2 regions of the Ensifer sp. ENS07 genome follow, and region 2 is predicted to be linked to the other one. Evidence: riboswitches for the same ligand, from Rfam matches in the RefSeq annotation. Region 2 holds a riboswitch; the other holds the start of a gene.
The links. Region 2 has a riboswitch for S-adenosylmethionine ahead of metA (homoserine O-succinyltransferase). Riboswitches for the same ligand answer to the same signal wherever they lie in the genome.

Region 1 (7,279 bases), on a different contig from region 2:
ATCTGGGCCAGCCAATAGGACGTCCTTCCTGATGCGGCAGCATTTCTACACCCTTGCCGGCGGCATCGCCGCAATCGCCCTTTTCACCGGCATCCTCTATGCGGGCGCTGTTGCCATCCGCGACCGTGAGACCGCCGCCACACCGGAACTCGTTCTCGAAACGCCCGACATGACAGATTTCGAGGCGACGCCGGATCAGGCCGACGACGAGGTCCCGCTCGATCCCGGCGGCGCGGCGACGACCAGCGAACAATCGCCCACGACGGAAAATGCGGCACGCGCCATCGAGCCACAGCAGTTCGGCCTGCCCGATACGGTCACCAGTGCGCCGCTCGAACGGGTGGAACCGCGTGCGCCGTTGTCGGAACCGAAGAAGGAAGCGAAGGCCGCCGGGCCGACCGTACTCTATCGCCCGGTCGCGGTCGCCGCCGGTGTGATCCAGTTCGACAAGCTGACGCTGCAGATCGACGGCATCGAGCCGGAACAAGCGGAGCGGACCTGCGAAAGCGCCGGCAAGAGCTGGCCCTGCGGCATCGTCGCGCGAACCGCCTTCAGAAACTTCCTGCGCGCACGTGCGGTCAGCTGCGATCTGCCCGAAGGAGATTCCGGCCCTTCGGCCACCGCCTCCTGCACGCTTGGCGGACAGGATCTTGCCACCTGGCTCGTCGACAATGGCTGGGCAACGCCGGTTCCCGGCTCGACCCTCGAAAAACGCGCCGACGCAGCACGCCAGGCGAAGCTCGGTTTTTACGGTGACGATCCGCGCGACCTCAGCCACACGCCGATGACATTCGACGATCCGACCCTCGGCATCGGAGTGGACGCTTCGCAGCCGGACTTGTAAATAGCCGCGACAATTCCCAGCTCTCGACCGTCTGCCGAAAGCGGCAGACGGCTCAACTCTTTGAAACGACGCAATTCCGGATCAGGAACCGTGCCATCCCTGGAATCGCTCTACCGCCGGAAAGCCCATGCAACCAAGCCTCAGCCACCACGAAGCTCTCATCTATGTCATGGTGATGATGTCGGCGGTCGACCGCGAGATGAGCGACGACGAGTTTGCCCGCATCGGCCGGCTGGTTCAATTCCTGCCCGTGTTCGACGGCTTCGACGAGGACAGCCTCGTCCATATCGGCCATGAATGCTCGGCGCAGCTGGCGGCGCCCGAGGGGCTCGACATCATGCTCGAGATCGTGCGCGAAGCGCTGCCGGAGAAGTTCCACGAGACGGCCTATGCGCTCGCCGTCGAGATCGCGGCCGCCGACCAGCGCATCCGCAACGAAGAAATCCGCCTGCTGCAGTTGCTGCGCGACCGGCTTGGCCTCGACAAGCTGACCTGCGCCGCTATCGAGCGCGGCGCGCTCGCCCGCTTCCGCCGATAGGCCGGCCGGTGATCACGCCGAAAAGTTCTGGCGCCTAATAGATTCCGTTCGGGAAGTAGCGCAGGTAGATTTCCTCCAAGCGGCCGCTGCGCGACAGCGCCAGCAGCGCGTGATCGATCGCCTGGGTCAGGGCAGGCTCGGACTTGCGGTTCATGATCGTCAGGCCTTCACCGAGGAAGCGCTGCGAGAAGTAGGCGCCATCGACAAGCGTGCAGCAGCCGCCAGCAGCGCTACCCGAGATCCAGAAGGACAGCTGCATGCCGTCGGAAAACACCGCCGGCACATCGCCCTTCTGCAGAGCCGTCAGCATGGCCTCGCGGTCGGGATAGACCTTGGCCTCGATCTTTGGGAAAAACGCCTTGAACATCGCCTCATGCGTGGTTCCGGCGACGACACCGACCGGCTTCCCCTTGAGATCGCTCGGTGCCGAGACTGCGCCGGCCGCCTTGGTATTGACGGCGAAGCGCGCTGGAAGCCGCATGAAGGCGCGGGAAAAGCCAAAGCGTTGGCGCAGTTCCGGACCGACGGCGATACCGGCGGCCACCGCCTCGCCCTGCCCCTCTTCCAGTGCCGGCAGCAGCTCCGCATAGGTCACGGCCTGGATCTGGCATTTGGCCTCGATGTCGAGCTCGCGGCAGATCTCGCGCACGAGATCGACATGAAATCCCGAAAGCTTGCCGGACTGGTCGATGAAGTTGAACGGCGGAAAGTCCACCGTCGTCAGGAAACGCAGGCGCGCCAGGCCCGTGAGGTCGGGCTTGGCGATGCGTTCGCGCGCGTCGAACAGCAGCGGCAGATCCTTAGCCTCGGCCGCAAGCGGCGTCGCGATCAAGGATACGCAAAGGGCGAAAAAGGAAAGAACTTTCATGGGCAGCGGCCGGCACGTCTCATGTGGCAGGGGCGGCCCTTGGAACCGCGGTGATTCATCGAGCGGTAAAGTAACCGGCCGCAGCGCAGCTGACCATAGGCCGCCACGAGAACGCGGTTACACAAGGAACGGGACGAGAAAGAATGGAGCGGGTGATCGGGATCGAACCGACGACATCCAGCTTGGGAAGCTGGCGTTCTACCGCTGAACTACACCCGCGGCGCCTGCGAAACTTCCCGAACCGGGGCGATCTGTCAAGCACCCTTGCGCGGGATCGCGTAAGGGGCGCTGCAAAATCCCCTACTCGGCGCGGAAATGCTTCGAGAGCTTCAGGCCCTGCGCCTGGTAGTTGGAGCCGACGCCGAGGCCATAGAGACCATCCGGCCGTTCCAGCATGTGTTCGTAGATCAGGCGGCCGACGATCTGGCCGTGTTCGAGGATGAACGGCACCTCGTGGCTGCGCACTTCCAGCACGGCACGGCTGCCCGTGCCGCCGGCCGAGGCATGGCCGAAGCCCGGATCGAAGAAGCCGGCATAATGCACGCGAAACTCGCCGACCAGCGGATCGAACGGCGTCATCTCGGCCGCATAAAGCGGCGGAACATGCACCGCCTCGCGCGAGACGAGAATGTAGAACTCATCCGGATCGAGGATCAGTTCGTCGCGGCCGCGGCTGTAGAGTGGCTCCCAGAAATCGAAGATCGCGTGCTGCGCTTTCTTGTCGACGTCGATGACGGCGGTGTGATGCTTGCCGCGATAGCCGATCAGGCCTTCGGGCCCGGTGCCCTTCAGATCGATCGACAGCGCGATGCCGCCGCCGCTGACGTTCGGCTTGTCGCTCGCCACCAGCACGTCGCTCTCGTGCAGCGCCTGCAGTTCCTGCTCCGACAGAATAGACTGGCCCATGCGGAAGCGGATCTGCGACAGGCGCGAGCCTCGGCGCACGACGATCGGGAAGGTGCGCGGGCTGATTTCGAGATAGAGCGGACCGCTGTAGCCGGCCGGGATCTTGTCGAATTCCTGGGCGCGATCGGTGATGACGCGGGTGAAGATGTCGAGGCGACCGGTCGAGCTTTTCGGGTTGGCCGAGGCCGACATGCCCTCAGGCAGTTCCAGGCTTTCCATCAGCGGCACGATGTAGACGCAGCCCGTTTCCAGCACCGCGCCATCGGTCAGATCGACGACGTGCAGCTTCAGCCGGTCGAGCTTGTCGGCAACGAGGTGAGACGGGCCTGGCATGAAGCTTGCGCGGACGCGGAAAGCCTTCGAGCCTAGGCGCAGGTCGAGGCTTGCCGGCTGGATCTGATCGACATCCAGCGGCTTCTCGCTTTTGAGGCGTCCCGATTCTAACAGCGCGGCGATCGCGCGATCGGCCAAAATCCCAGTGTCGCGGCCCATTGCAGTCCTCTTTTCAGTTGCGAGACAAAACCAAACTCCGGGAATTGACGCAAGCGTACCCTGGCAGTATTGAAGCTTTATCCCGTGGTGATTTGGCCGGTCGGCTTGCAGCCACGTTAAACAAGTAGCTAAAAAGGCCGGGTGTCAAACCGGCCCTTCACGCGGCCGGTTTTTTTGTTTTTGAAAGTGACCGTCACATGAGCAAAAACTGGCGCCCCGCAACGCAACTGGTCCATGGCGGGACCACCCGTTCCCAGCACGGAGAGACCTCCGAGGCGATCTTCCTTACCCAGGGCTTTGTCTACGAGACGTCGGAAGCTGCGGAAGCTCGTTTCAAGGGCGAGACCGAAGGCTTCATCTACGCCCGCTACGGTAGCCCGACCAACGACATGTTTGAAAAGCGCATGTGCATGCTGGAAGGCGCCGAGGATGCGCGCGCCACGGCATCGGGCATGGCTGCCGTCACCGCCGCAATTCTCTGCCAGCTGAAGGCCGGCGACCACATCGTCGCCGCCCGCGCCCTCTTCGGCTCCTGCCGCTGGGTGGTCGAGACGCTGGCGCCGAAATACGGCATCGAGTGCACGCTGGTCGACGGACGCGACCTCGCCAACTGGGAAAAGGCGATCCAGAAGAACACCAAGGTCTTCTTCCTCGAAAGCCCGACCAACCCGACGCTCGAAGTCATCGACATTGCCGGCGTTGCCAAGCTCGCCAACCAGATCGGCGCCAAGGTCGTCGTCGACAACGTCTTTGCGACGCCGCTCTTCCAGAAGCCGCTGGAACTCGGCGCCCATATCGTCGTCTATTCCGCCACCAAGCATATCGACGGTCAGGGCCGTTGCCTCGGCGGTGTCGTGCTTTCCGACAAGGAATGGATCAACGAGCACCTGCACGACTACTTCCGCCACACCGGCCCGGCGATGTCGCCGTTCAACGCCTGGACGCTGCTGAAGGGCATCGAGACGCTGCCGCTACGCGTGCGTCAGCAGACGGAAACGGCCCGCCGCGTGGCCGACTTCCTGGCAGAACAGCCGCAGGTCGCCAAGGTCATCTATCCTGGCCGCAAGGATCATCCGCAGGCCGACATCATCGCCAAGCAGATGACCGGCGGATCGACGCTCGTCGCCTTCGAACTGAAGGGCGGCAAGGATGCAGCCTTCGCGCTGCAGAATGCGCTGGAGATCGTGCGCATCTCCAACAACCTCGGCGACAGCAAGAGCCTGATCACCCATCCGGGAACGACCACGCACAAGAACCTGACCGACGAGGCCCGCGAAGAGCTCGGCATTTCCGCTGGAACCGTGCGCTTCTCGGCCGGCATCGAGGACAGCGACGATGTGGTGGAAGATTTCGCCCGCGCGCTGAAGGCCGTGAAGTCCTGATTTTACGAAGACACGGCCGCCGTGATCAACGGCGGCCGACGCCGCTTGCCGGCCATCACGAGATGGTTTCCGGCGGCGCGGCGCCAAGGTGCCAGGCACGTTTCACCCGCTCGATCGCGTCAGCACGGCCATCCGTCCCATCATGGGATCGCACAATCTTGCCGTTATTCTTGACGAAACCATCTTGCTGTAGAATACCCTGAAAGACCTGAAGCAAGGTGATGCCCATGTATCGCGCTTTGACCCGCGACATAGAAGTTACGGTGGAGCCGTACTATCTCGAAGAGCAGTCGGATCCCGATGACGGCCGCTATGTCTGGGGCTATCGCATCGTCATCTCAAACCACTCGGACGCGTCCGTGCGGTTGATGACGCGCTACTGGCACATTACCGATGAGAACGGGCAAGTCGACGAGGTCAGCGGTCCGGGCGTCATCGGCGAGCAGCCGCTGCTCAATCCCGGCGATACCTATGAGTATTCGTCCGGATGCCCTCTGGATACGCCCTCAGGCGTCATGTTCGGCCACTACAGCATGGAATCGGAAGGCGGAGAGACCTTCAACGTTGCCATCCCCGCCTTCTCGCTCGATTCACCCGGGCTCGTGCGCACCCTGAACTGAAGCGCGTCCTTCGGACTAGCGTCGCTCTAAATCGCGGCCAGTCGGCCGGAAGCGCCCGCTACTGCGGGCGCACCTCGCTTGCTTCGAAGCGATAGGTCGTCGAGCAGAACTCGCAGGTCACCTTGACTTCGCCATCGTCGATGGTGCTTTCGAGGTCGTCCGTGCTCAGGTTGGACAACACCGACTGAAGCTTCTCGCGCGAGCAGCTGCAGCGGTCGTAGACCGCCTGCGGTTCGTAGACGCGGACGCCGCGCTCGTGGAACAGGCGATAGAGCAGCCGCTCGGTTCCGACCATCGGATCGGTCAACTCGTCCATGTCGATCGTTTCGACCATCACCTTGGCTTCGGCCCAGAGATCGTCGTCACCGAACGCGCTTTCACCATCATCACCATCACCGCCGGAAAGGTCGGGCTGGCGCATGCGTTCCGGCGCTTCCGGCAGGAACTGGGCGACCATGCCGCCGGCGCGCCAGCGATGGCGCGGCTTGCCGTTTTCGTCGCGATCGAGAAGCTCGGCCACGCCAAGGCGCACCTTGGTCGGGATCTGCTCCGACTGTCGGAAATAGACGCCGGCGATTTCTTCCAGCGTCGCTCCGTCGAGCGCAACGATCCCCTGGTAACGCTGGGTATGGGCGCCCTGGTCGATGGTGAAGGCGAGCACGCCCTTTCCGAGCAGCTCGTGCGAAAGGGTCCGGCCGTCCTTTTCGGCAGCGGCAAGCGCTTCCTGATCGTAGCGGGCATAGGCGCGCACGCGATCCGGCGTCGAGAAATCAGCGACCACCAGATCGACAGGGCCATCGCCCTGAGTCTGGACGATCAGCTTGCCTTCAAACTTCAGCGAGGTCCCGAGCAACACGGTGAGTACAACGGTTTCAGCAACCAGACGCGCGACCGGAAGCGGATAGTTGTGGCGCTCGAGGATTGCGTCCAGCATGGGGCCGAGCTGCACGGCGCGGCCGCGCACGTCGAGGCCTTCCACCTGGAAAGGCACGACGTGATCGTCACCGGCAAAGTCGAACTCACCAAGCCCTGGCGTCATGTCAGTCATGTCTTGCTCCTTGCCTTCAGCCACCAAGCTGCACCAGAGATATTGCTATCCCCGCGCAACGTGCTCGCTGTCTCAGTTGATCCCGCGATAAACGGATTGTCCACCAGGTATGTGCCGCCGCCATAGCAACGCACCACCTCGACGGTTGCGCGCTCACTACTTTCAGGAGCGCCCGTATGCCGCCTAAATCGTGTCGCACGTGGACAATGTCAAGTGCGGTGAACACGCCCCTATATGGCGCACGCTCGGCGGAGCGCACTGAAGCCTCTTCGCCGTCGCGCGCGACCGGGCAGCCGGCTCAGACGAGCCCCATGCACCAGGCAATGACCGACTTCTGTGCGTGCAGCCGGTTTTCCGCCTCGTCGAAGACCACCGACTGCGGGCCGTCGATGACCTCGTCGGTGACCTCTTCGCCGCGGTGCGCCGGCAGGCAGTGCATGAACAGCGCATCGGAGGCCGCACGCTTCATCAGCGCTTCATTGACCTGGTAGGGCTGGAAGACGTTGTGCCCGCGGGCGCGATGTTCCTGGTTCATCGAGATCCAGGTGTCGGTCACGACGCAATTGGCGTCGGCGACGGCC
Region 2 (7,279 bases):
ATATCCGCCGGGCTTTCGACCTTCGGCAACAGGATGGCGTCGGGATTGGCCGCAAGCGCCGCAGCAAGATCGCCCTGACCATAGTCGGAGCCGATCGCATTGATGCGAATGACAATCTCGCAATCCGGCCGGCTCGCCGTCAGATACTGCACCAGCGCCGCACGCGCTTCCACCTTGCGCTCGGGCGCTACCGCATCCTCGAGATCGAAGATCGCGACATCCGTCGCGAGTTCCGCGACCTTGGCAAGCGCGCGGGCATTGTCGGCCGGCACGCAAAGCACCGAGCGGCGCAGGCGTACAGGGTGATGTTCGCTCGATTTGTTCATGCTTCAGTTGTGCCCGCCTTTGCCGCGTTCCGCAAGACGAGGCGAACCGCCGCACCCCTTTCGAAAGCCCGCCTCTTGCAAGTCCGAAGGCGCGCCCCCACATCGCCATCAGAAAGGTGACGATTATGCAAAGCATTCGCTCTGTTCTCTTTACGGCCGCAGCCCTGACCATCACGTTCGCGGCCTTTGTGCTTACCGCCTCGCTGGCGCTGGCACTGGCCGGCATCGCCGCCGTCGTCGTGGTCGGCAGCGCCATTGCCACCCGGCTGAATTTCAGGCCTGCCCGCGCCACCGCGCGCCCGGCTGCCGCAGGTGCGGCCCAGGGCCAGCGCGAGATGCGCATCTGGAACGACGGCCGCGGCACGATCATCGACCTCTGATCCCCCTGGGTGTCGAAATCGATCCCTGGGCGTCGGAATCGATCCCCGGCGATCATTGCAATCGGGCCGATCCGTGATCGGCTCGAACCCTGTTGGCGGCCTTGAAAAACGTCATGGCTGCGATTTTTTTTCGACCCCATGTCGGATCGGAGATTCCATGTCCGTCCTTGAGGCAGGCCAGCACGGTCCTGGCTCTTCGAACAGGATGGAGAACGATATGGATACCCAGACGCAGCAGCCGGCACCGGTCCTCAACGGCCTTCTGCCCTATCTTCAGGTCGATGGCGCCGCCAAGGCGTCCGAATTCTACCAGCGCGCCTTCGGGGCCAAGGAAGTGGGCCGGCACCCGCTCGACGAGCAGGGCCGCACGATGCACATCCACCTCTATGTCAACGGCAGCTCGCTGATGCTCGCCGATGCCTATCCGGAATACGGTCATCCGCTGGAAAAGCCGCAGGCCTTCACCCTGACGCTCACCGTCGACGACATCGATGCCTGGTGGGACCGTGCGGTTGCCGCCGGCACCGAGGTGGTCATGCCGATCGAGGTGATGTTCTGGGGCGACCGCTACGGCCAGCTCCGCGATCCCTTCGGCGTTCTCTGGGCCATGAACAGCCCGGTGAAGGCAAGCTAAGTCCCTGCAGACAATCGAGATCCGGACGAAGCTCTCGCCGGGCGGGCATTTTCACCCGCCCGGCGAAGCGCATTTGAACAGATTTTCCTTCATTTCGGCGCAAAACTCATCTAAACGCTAGCGCAACATTCTTCTGAAATCGAAGGCCTGAAGTTATGGAAAAATTCGTCAAGCTCACCGGTGTCGCCGCCCCCCTCCCCGTCGTCAACATCGACACGGACATGATCATTCCGAAGGACTACCTGAAGACGATCAAGCGCACCGGCCTTGGCAAGGGCCTCTTCGCCGAAGCCCGCTACAATGAAGACGGCTCGGTCAACCCGGACTTCGTGCTCAACAAGCCGGCCTACCAGAACGCCAGCATTCTCGTTGCCGGCGATAACTTCGGCTGCGGCTCCTCGCGCGAGCATGCTCCGTGGGCGCTGCTCGACTTCGGCATCCGCTGCGTGATCTCCACGTCCTTTGCCGACATCTTCTACAACAACTGTTTCAAGAACGGCATCCTGCCGATCGTCGTCAGCCAGGCTGACCTCGACAAGCTGATGGACGACGCCTCGCGCGGCTCCAACGCCATCCTCTCGGTCGACCTGGAATCCCAGGAAATCACCGGTCCGGACGGCGGTTCGGTCAAGTTCGAGGTCGACGCCTTCAAGCGTCACTGCCTCTTGAACGGCCTCGACGACATCGGCCTGACGCTGGAAAAGGCAACCGCCATCGACAGCTTCGAAAAGACGGTCGGCGCCGCGCGCCCCTGGGCATAAAACGAAGATATGGCGCGCAAGCTCATCTCCTCGGGCTCGCCCTTCGAAAAGACGGCAGGCTATTCGCGTGCCGTCGCGATGGGTGACTGGTGCTTCGTCTCCGGAACGACCGGCTATGACTACGCCACCATGACCATGCCCGAGACGGTGGAAGAGCAGGCGCGCAATTGCCTGAAGACGATCGAGGGCGCGCTGAAGGAAGCGGGCTTCTCGATGAAGGACGTGGTGCGCAACCACTATTACGTCACCGATGCCAGCTTCGCCGACCGGGTGTTCCCGATCTTCGGCGAAGTCTTCGGCGAGATCCGCCCGGCCGCAACGATGATCGTCTGCGACCTGATCCGCCCGGAAATGCTGATCGAGATCGAGGTCACCGCGCTTCGCGGCTGACCCCCCTGATCGCGCCCACCCTCAAAACGATTCCGATTTAAGCCATTATGCGATAGTCCATAGGGCATGACTTCGCCTGACTTACGCTGAACCGGAAGACGCCCATGCAATTTCAAGGCACCGCCGACTATATCGCCGACAAGGACCTGATGATCGCCGTCAACGCCGCGATCCGGCTGGAGCGGCCGCTGCTGGTCAAGGGCGAGCCCGGCACCGGCAAGACCGAGCTTGCCCGCCAGATCGCCGCCGCCCTTGGCCTCGAACTCATCGAATGGAGCGTCAAGTCGACGACCAAGGCACAGCAAGGCCTCTATGAATATGACGCCGTGTCGCGGCTGCGCGACAGCCAGCTCGGCGACGAGCGTGTCAACGAGGTCCGGAACTATATCCGCAAGGGCAAGCTCTGGCAGGCCTTCGAGGCCGATCGCCGCGTGGTGCTTCTGATCGACGAGATAGACAAGGCCGACATCGAGTTTCCGAACGACCTGTTGCAGGAGCTCGACCGCATGGAATTCCATGTCTACGAGACCGGCGAGATGATCGGCGCGCGTCACCGGCCGATCGTCATCATCACCTCCAACAACGAGAAGGAGCTGCCGGACGCGTTTCTGCGCCGCTGCTTCTTCCACTATATCCGCTTCCCCGATGCAGACACGCTCGCCCGCATCGTCGAGGTGCATTATCCCGGCATCCGCAAGACGCTGCTTTCGGCGGCGCTCGCCGCCTTCTACGACATCCGCCAGGTGCCGGGGCTGAAGAAGAAGCCCTCCACGTCAGAGGCGCTCGACTGGATCCGCCTGCTCGTCGCCGACGAGGTCGATCCGGCCGACCTCAGGGCCGATGCCAAGACCATGTTGCCGAAGCTGCACGGTGCGCTCCTGAAGAACGAACAAGACGTGCACCTCTTCGAGCGCCTCGCCTTCATGGCCCGCCGCGACGGATGAGGCCGGACGCGCACAAGGTCCTGATCTACGCCACCTGGCAGGACCGCCTGCTGGTCTTCGACGAGCCGGATTTCCCAGAGATCGAGCTGCAGGTGCCCGGCGGTACGATGGAACCAGGCGAAAGCCCGGAGACATCGGCTCAGCGGGAATTCATCGAGGAAACCGGGCTGACGCCGCCGGAAGCACTCACCCATCTCGTCACGCAGGACTACCACTACCCGAAGGACGGCAGGACGATCTGTCATCGGCGGCACTACTTCCACATCGCCCTTGCCGGCGAGCAACGGCAGACCTGGATACATCAGGAAATGACGCCCTTTGGCGGCGGTGACCCGATTCGCTTTCGTTTCTTTTGGCTCGGTATCGATCAGGCTGACCGCCGGCTGGGTTATGGCATGCGGGATGCTCTAAGCCTGCTGCAGACCAGCCCCTCTCCCTGACCCTCTCCCCGCGGGCGGGGAGAGGGGACGAGGACGACGGCTGCCCCCAAGCCGAGACGTGCCGACAGCGAACCCGGCTGCCAAGATGGGCCGAACGGTCGCTGAGCTTAGCTCGTGGAACGATCGGGTGCGGCAAGGCCGCTTCTCCCCGCCAGCGGGGAGAAGGTCGCGGCAGCGGGATGAGGGGCAGCCGCCCCCTACGCGAATCGTTTTTCTTGACCCCCGCGGCCCACTCGCGCTATCAAATTCTCCGTGGTGATTTGGCCGGCCGGCTTGCAGCCACGTTAAACAAGTCGCTAAAGGGCCGAGGAAAGTTGGATTTCCGAGGACCGGTCGCGATCAATCGCCGCCGGTTTTTTTGTATTGATCGAGTGGAAGCCCATGCCCATCAAGATTCCCGATACGCTGCCCGCCTTCGAAACCCTCGCGCATGAGGGCGTGCGGGTGATGACCGAGACCGTGGCGATCCGTCAGGATATCCGCCCGCTCCAGATCGGGCTCCTGAACCTCATGCCGAACAAGATCAAGACAGAGATCCAGATGGCGCGCCTGATCGGCGCTTCGCCGCTGCAGGTGGAACTGTCGCTGGTGCGCATCGGCGCTCACCGCGCCAAGAACACCTCGGAAGATCACCTGCTCTCCTTCTACGAGACCTGGGAAGAAGTGCAGGGCCGCAAGTTCGACGGTTTCATCATCACCGGCGCCCCGGTCGAGACGCTCGAATACGAAGACGTCACCTATTGGGACGAGCTGAAGCGCATCCTCGACTGGACCGAGACCAACGTGCATTCGACGCTCAACGTCTGCTGGGGCGCGATGGCGGCAATCTATCACTTCCACGACGTGCCGAAGTATCCGCTGAAGGAAAAAGCCTTCGGCGTCTATCGTCACCAGAACCTCAACCGCTCCTCCGTCTATCTCAACGGCTTCTCCGACGATTTCGCCGTCCCCGTTTCGCGCTGGACCGAAGTGCGCCGCGCCGACATCGACAAGGTGCCGAGCCTCGAAATCCTGATGGAATCGAAGGAGATGGGCGTCTGCCTCGTGCACGAGAAAAAGGGCAACCGGCTCTACATGTTCAACCACGTGGAGTATGATTCGACCTCGCTGTCGGACGAATACTTCCGCGACGTGGATGCGGGCGTGCCGATCAAGATGCCGCACGACTACTTCCCGCACAACGATTCGACCCTGCCGCCGCAGAACCGCTGGCGCAGCCATGCACATCTCTTCTTCGGTAACTGGATCAACGAGATGTACCAGACGACGCCCTACGATCTCGCGGAGATCGGCACCGGGAAAAGCTGAGGTCAGATGTTCATTCCCTTCTTCCTCGAACTCAAGGCAGCGAAGGTCCCGGTCACGCTCCGGGAATTCCTGTCCTTGATCGAGGGGATGGAGGCGGGCATCGCCACCTTCGACGTCGAAGCCTTCTACTATCTTGCGCGCACGGCACTGGTGAAGGACGAACGCCATATCGACCGCTTCGACCGGGTGTTCCAGCACTGCTTTTCGGGTCTCGAAGCAGTCAACCCGATGGAAGCGAGCGAAGAGGCCACCATCCCCGAGGATTGGCTGCGCAAGCTCGCAGAGAAGCATCTGAGCGAGGAAGAAAAACGCCTGATCGAGGCACTCGGCGGCTTCGACAAGCTGATGGAGACCTTGCGCCAGCGGCTGCAGGAGCAAAAGGGCCGCCATCAGGGCGGCTCGAAATGGATCGGTACCGCCGGCACCTCGCCTTTCGGCGCCTATGGCTACAATCCCGAGGGTGTGCGGATCGGCCAGGACCAGTCGCGCCACCGCCGCGCCGTCAAGGTTTGGGACCGGCGCGAGTTCAAGGATTATGACGACACGATCGAGCTCGGCACGCGCAACATCAAAGTGGCCCTGAAGCGGCTCCGGCGCTGGGTGCGCCAGGGTGCCGCCGACGAACTCGACCTCTCCGGCACGATCCGCGCCACCGCCGAACACGGCTATCTCGACGTGGTGACGCGGCCGGAGCGCCGCAATGCGGTGAAGCTTCTGATGTTCTTCGATATCGGCGGATCGATGGACGATCATATCCGCATCGTCGAGGAGTTGTTTTCAGCGGCTCGCAGCGAGTTCCGCCATATGGAGCATTTCTACTTCCACAATTGCGTCTACGAGGGCCTGTGGAAGGACAATCGCCGCCGCCGTGTCGACATTACCCGTACGACGGAAGTGCTGCGCACCTACGGCGGCGACTATCGCGCCATCTTCGTCGGCGACGCTTCGATGAGCCCCTATGAAATCAGCCACCCCGGCGGCTCGGTGGAGCACTGGAACGACGAGGCGGGCGCCCTCTGGCTCTCTCGTCTGACGGCACATTTTCCGCGCTCCATCTGGCTCAATCCCGTGCCCGAACAGCACTGGGGCTATACCCAGTCGATCACGATGGTGAAGGGCCTGTTCGAGGGACGAATGTTCCCCTTGACGCTCGCCGGCCTGCAGGAGGCGACCAAGCAGCTGTCGCGCTGACATGTCTGCCGAGAGGTCGCTATAGCACCTTGAATAGCTGGATGTTTTTGCTCTCAGGCCGGAGACGGCGCCAGGCCGCATTTAGTATGATTTTCCGGTTGCCGTGCCTTTGGAAATGACGCAGGTTGCTGCGATCGCACCGTTGCATGTTTCCTTGGATCCTAACCGAGCCAAGGACAAAACATGCAGCAATTCAAAAGTGTACGGCGACCTTTGTGCGTCTGGGGAGACGCGCAGCGCTGTAGTGGGAGCCAGCGGTGAATATGCATCAGAACACGGAAATCTTCGGCCACCTGCCATCCGGCGAGCCGGTCCATCGTGTGGTGCTCTCCGGTGGCGGCCTCACCGCCCATGTCTTGACCTGGGGCTCGGTGATCCAGGACCTGCGCCTGGAAGGCCATGAGCCGCCGCTGGTGCTCGGTTTCACCGATCTCGAAAGCTATCTCGCCCATTCGCCCTATCTCGGCGCCACGCCTGGACGCTGCGCCAATCGCATCGGCAACGGCCGCTTCACGCTCGATGGCGAGGCCTACCAGCTCGAACTGAACGAGAAGGGCGTCACGCATCTGCACGGCGGCAGCGACAATATCGGCAAGCGCAACTGGACGATCCTAAAGCAGACGCCCGACAGCATCACGCTCGCCATTACCGACCCGGATGGCCGCGCCGGTTATCCCGGCAACTGCAAGGTCACCTGCACCTACCAGCTGAAGCCCGGCGGCGTCTTGAGCGTCGTCTACGAGAGCGAAACCGACCAAGCGACGCTCGCCAATGTCTGCCAGCACAGCTATTTCAATCTCGACGGCAGCGCCGACGCCCTCGGCCACGACATCATGATCGCTGCCGACCATTATCTGCCCACCAGCGAACGCCAGGTGCCGACGGGCGAGATCCGCCCGGTCGAG

Region 1: another riboswitch for S-adenosylmethionine. It lies ahead of IB277_RS17195 (O-succinylhomoserine sulfhydrylase); the one in region 2 lies ahead of metA (homoserine O-succinyltransferase).

What each region holds. Positions count from the first base shown of each region.
Region 1 is NZ_JACVBE010000004.1:463,958-471,236, reverse strand. It holds gene IB277_RS17225 (helix-turn-helix transcriptional regulator) at 1-18, shown strand, start outside; gene IB277_RS17220 (thermonuclease family protein) at 32-844, shown strand; gene IB277_RS17215 (tellurite resistance TerB family protein) at 972-1,382, shown strand; gene IB277_RS17210 (transporter substrate-binding domain-containing protein) at 1,417-2,250, opposite strand; tRNA gene IB277_RS17205 (tRNA-Gly) at 2,395-2,469, opposite strand; gene IB277_RS17200 (2'-deoxycytidine 5'-triphosphate deaminase) at 2,551-3,648, opposite strand; SAM riboswitch at 3,723-3,801, shown strand; gene IB277_RS17195 (O-succinylhomoserine sulfhydrylase) at 3,846-5,030, shown strand; gene IB277_RS17190 (hypothetical protein) at 5,086-5,259, opposite strand; gene apaG (Co2+/Mg2+ efflux protein ApaG) at 5,258-5,650, shown strand; gene IB277_RS17180 (Hsp33 family molecular chaperone) at 5,709-6,698, opposite strand; gene argF (ornithine carbamoyltransferase) at 6,997-7,279, opposite strand, start outside.
Region 2 is NZ_JACVBE010000010.1:237,915-245,193, reverse strand. It holds gene IB277_RS26395 (CoA ester lyase) at 1-326, opposite strand, end outside; gene IB277_RS26390 (hypothetical protein) at 452-706, shown strand; gene IB277_RS26385 (glyoxalase/bleomycin resistance/extradiol dioxygenase family protein) at 924-1,340, shown strand; gene leuD (3-isopropylmalate dehydratase small subunit) at 1,496-2,101, shown strand; gene IB277_RS26375 (RidA family protein) at 2,111-2,491, shown strand; gene IB277_RS26370 (MoxR family ATPase) at 2,596-3,435, shown strand; gene IB277_RS26365 (NUDIX domain-containing protein) at 3,432-3,875, shown strand; SAM riboswitch at 4,118-4,195, shown strand; gene metA (homoserine O-succinyltransferase) at 4,257-5,183, shown strand; gene IB277_RS26355 (VWA domain-containing protein) at 5,190-6,374, shown strand; gene IB277_RS26350 (aldose epimerase family protein) at 6,638-7,279, shown strand, end outside.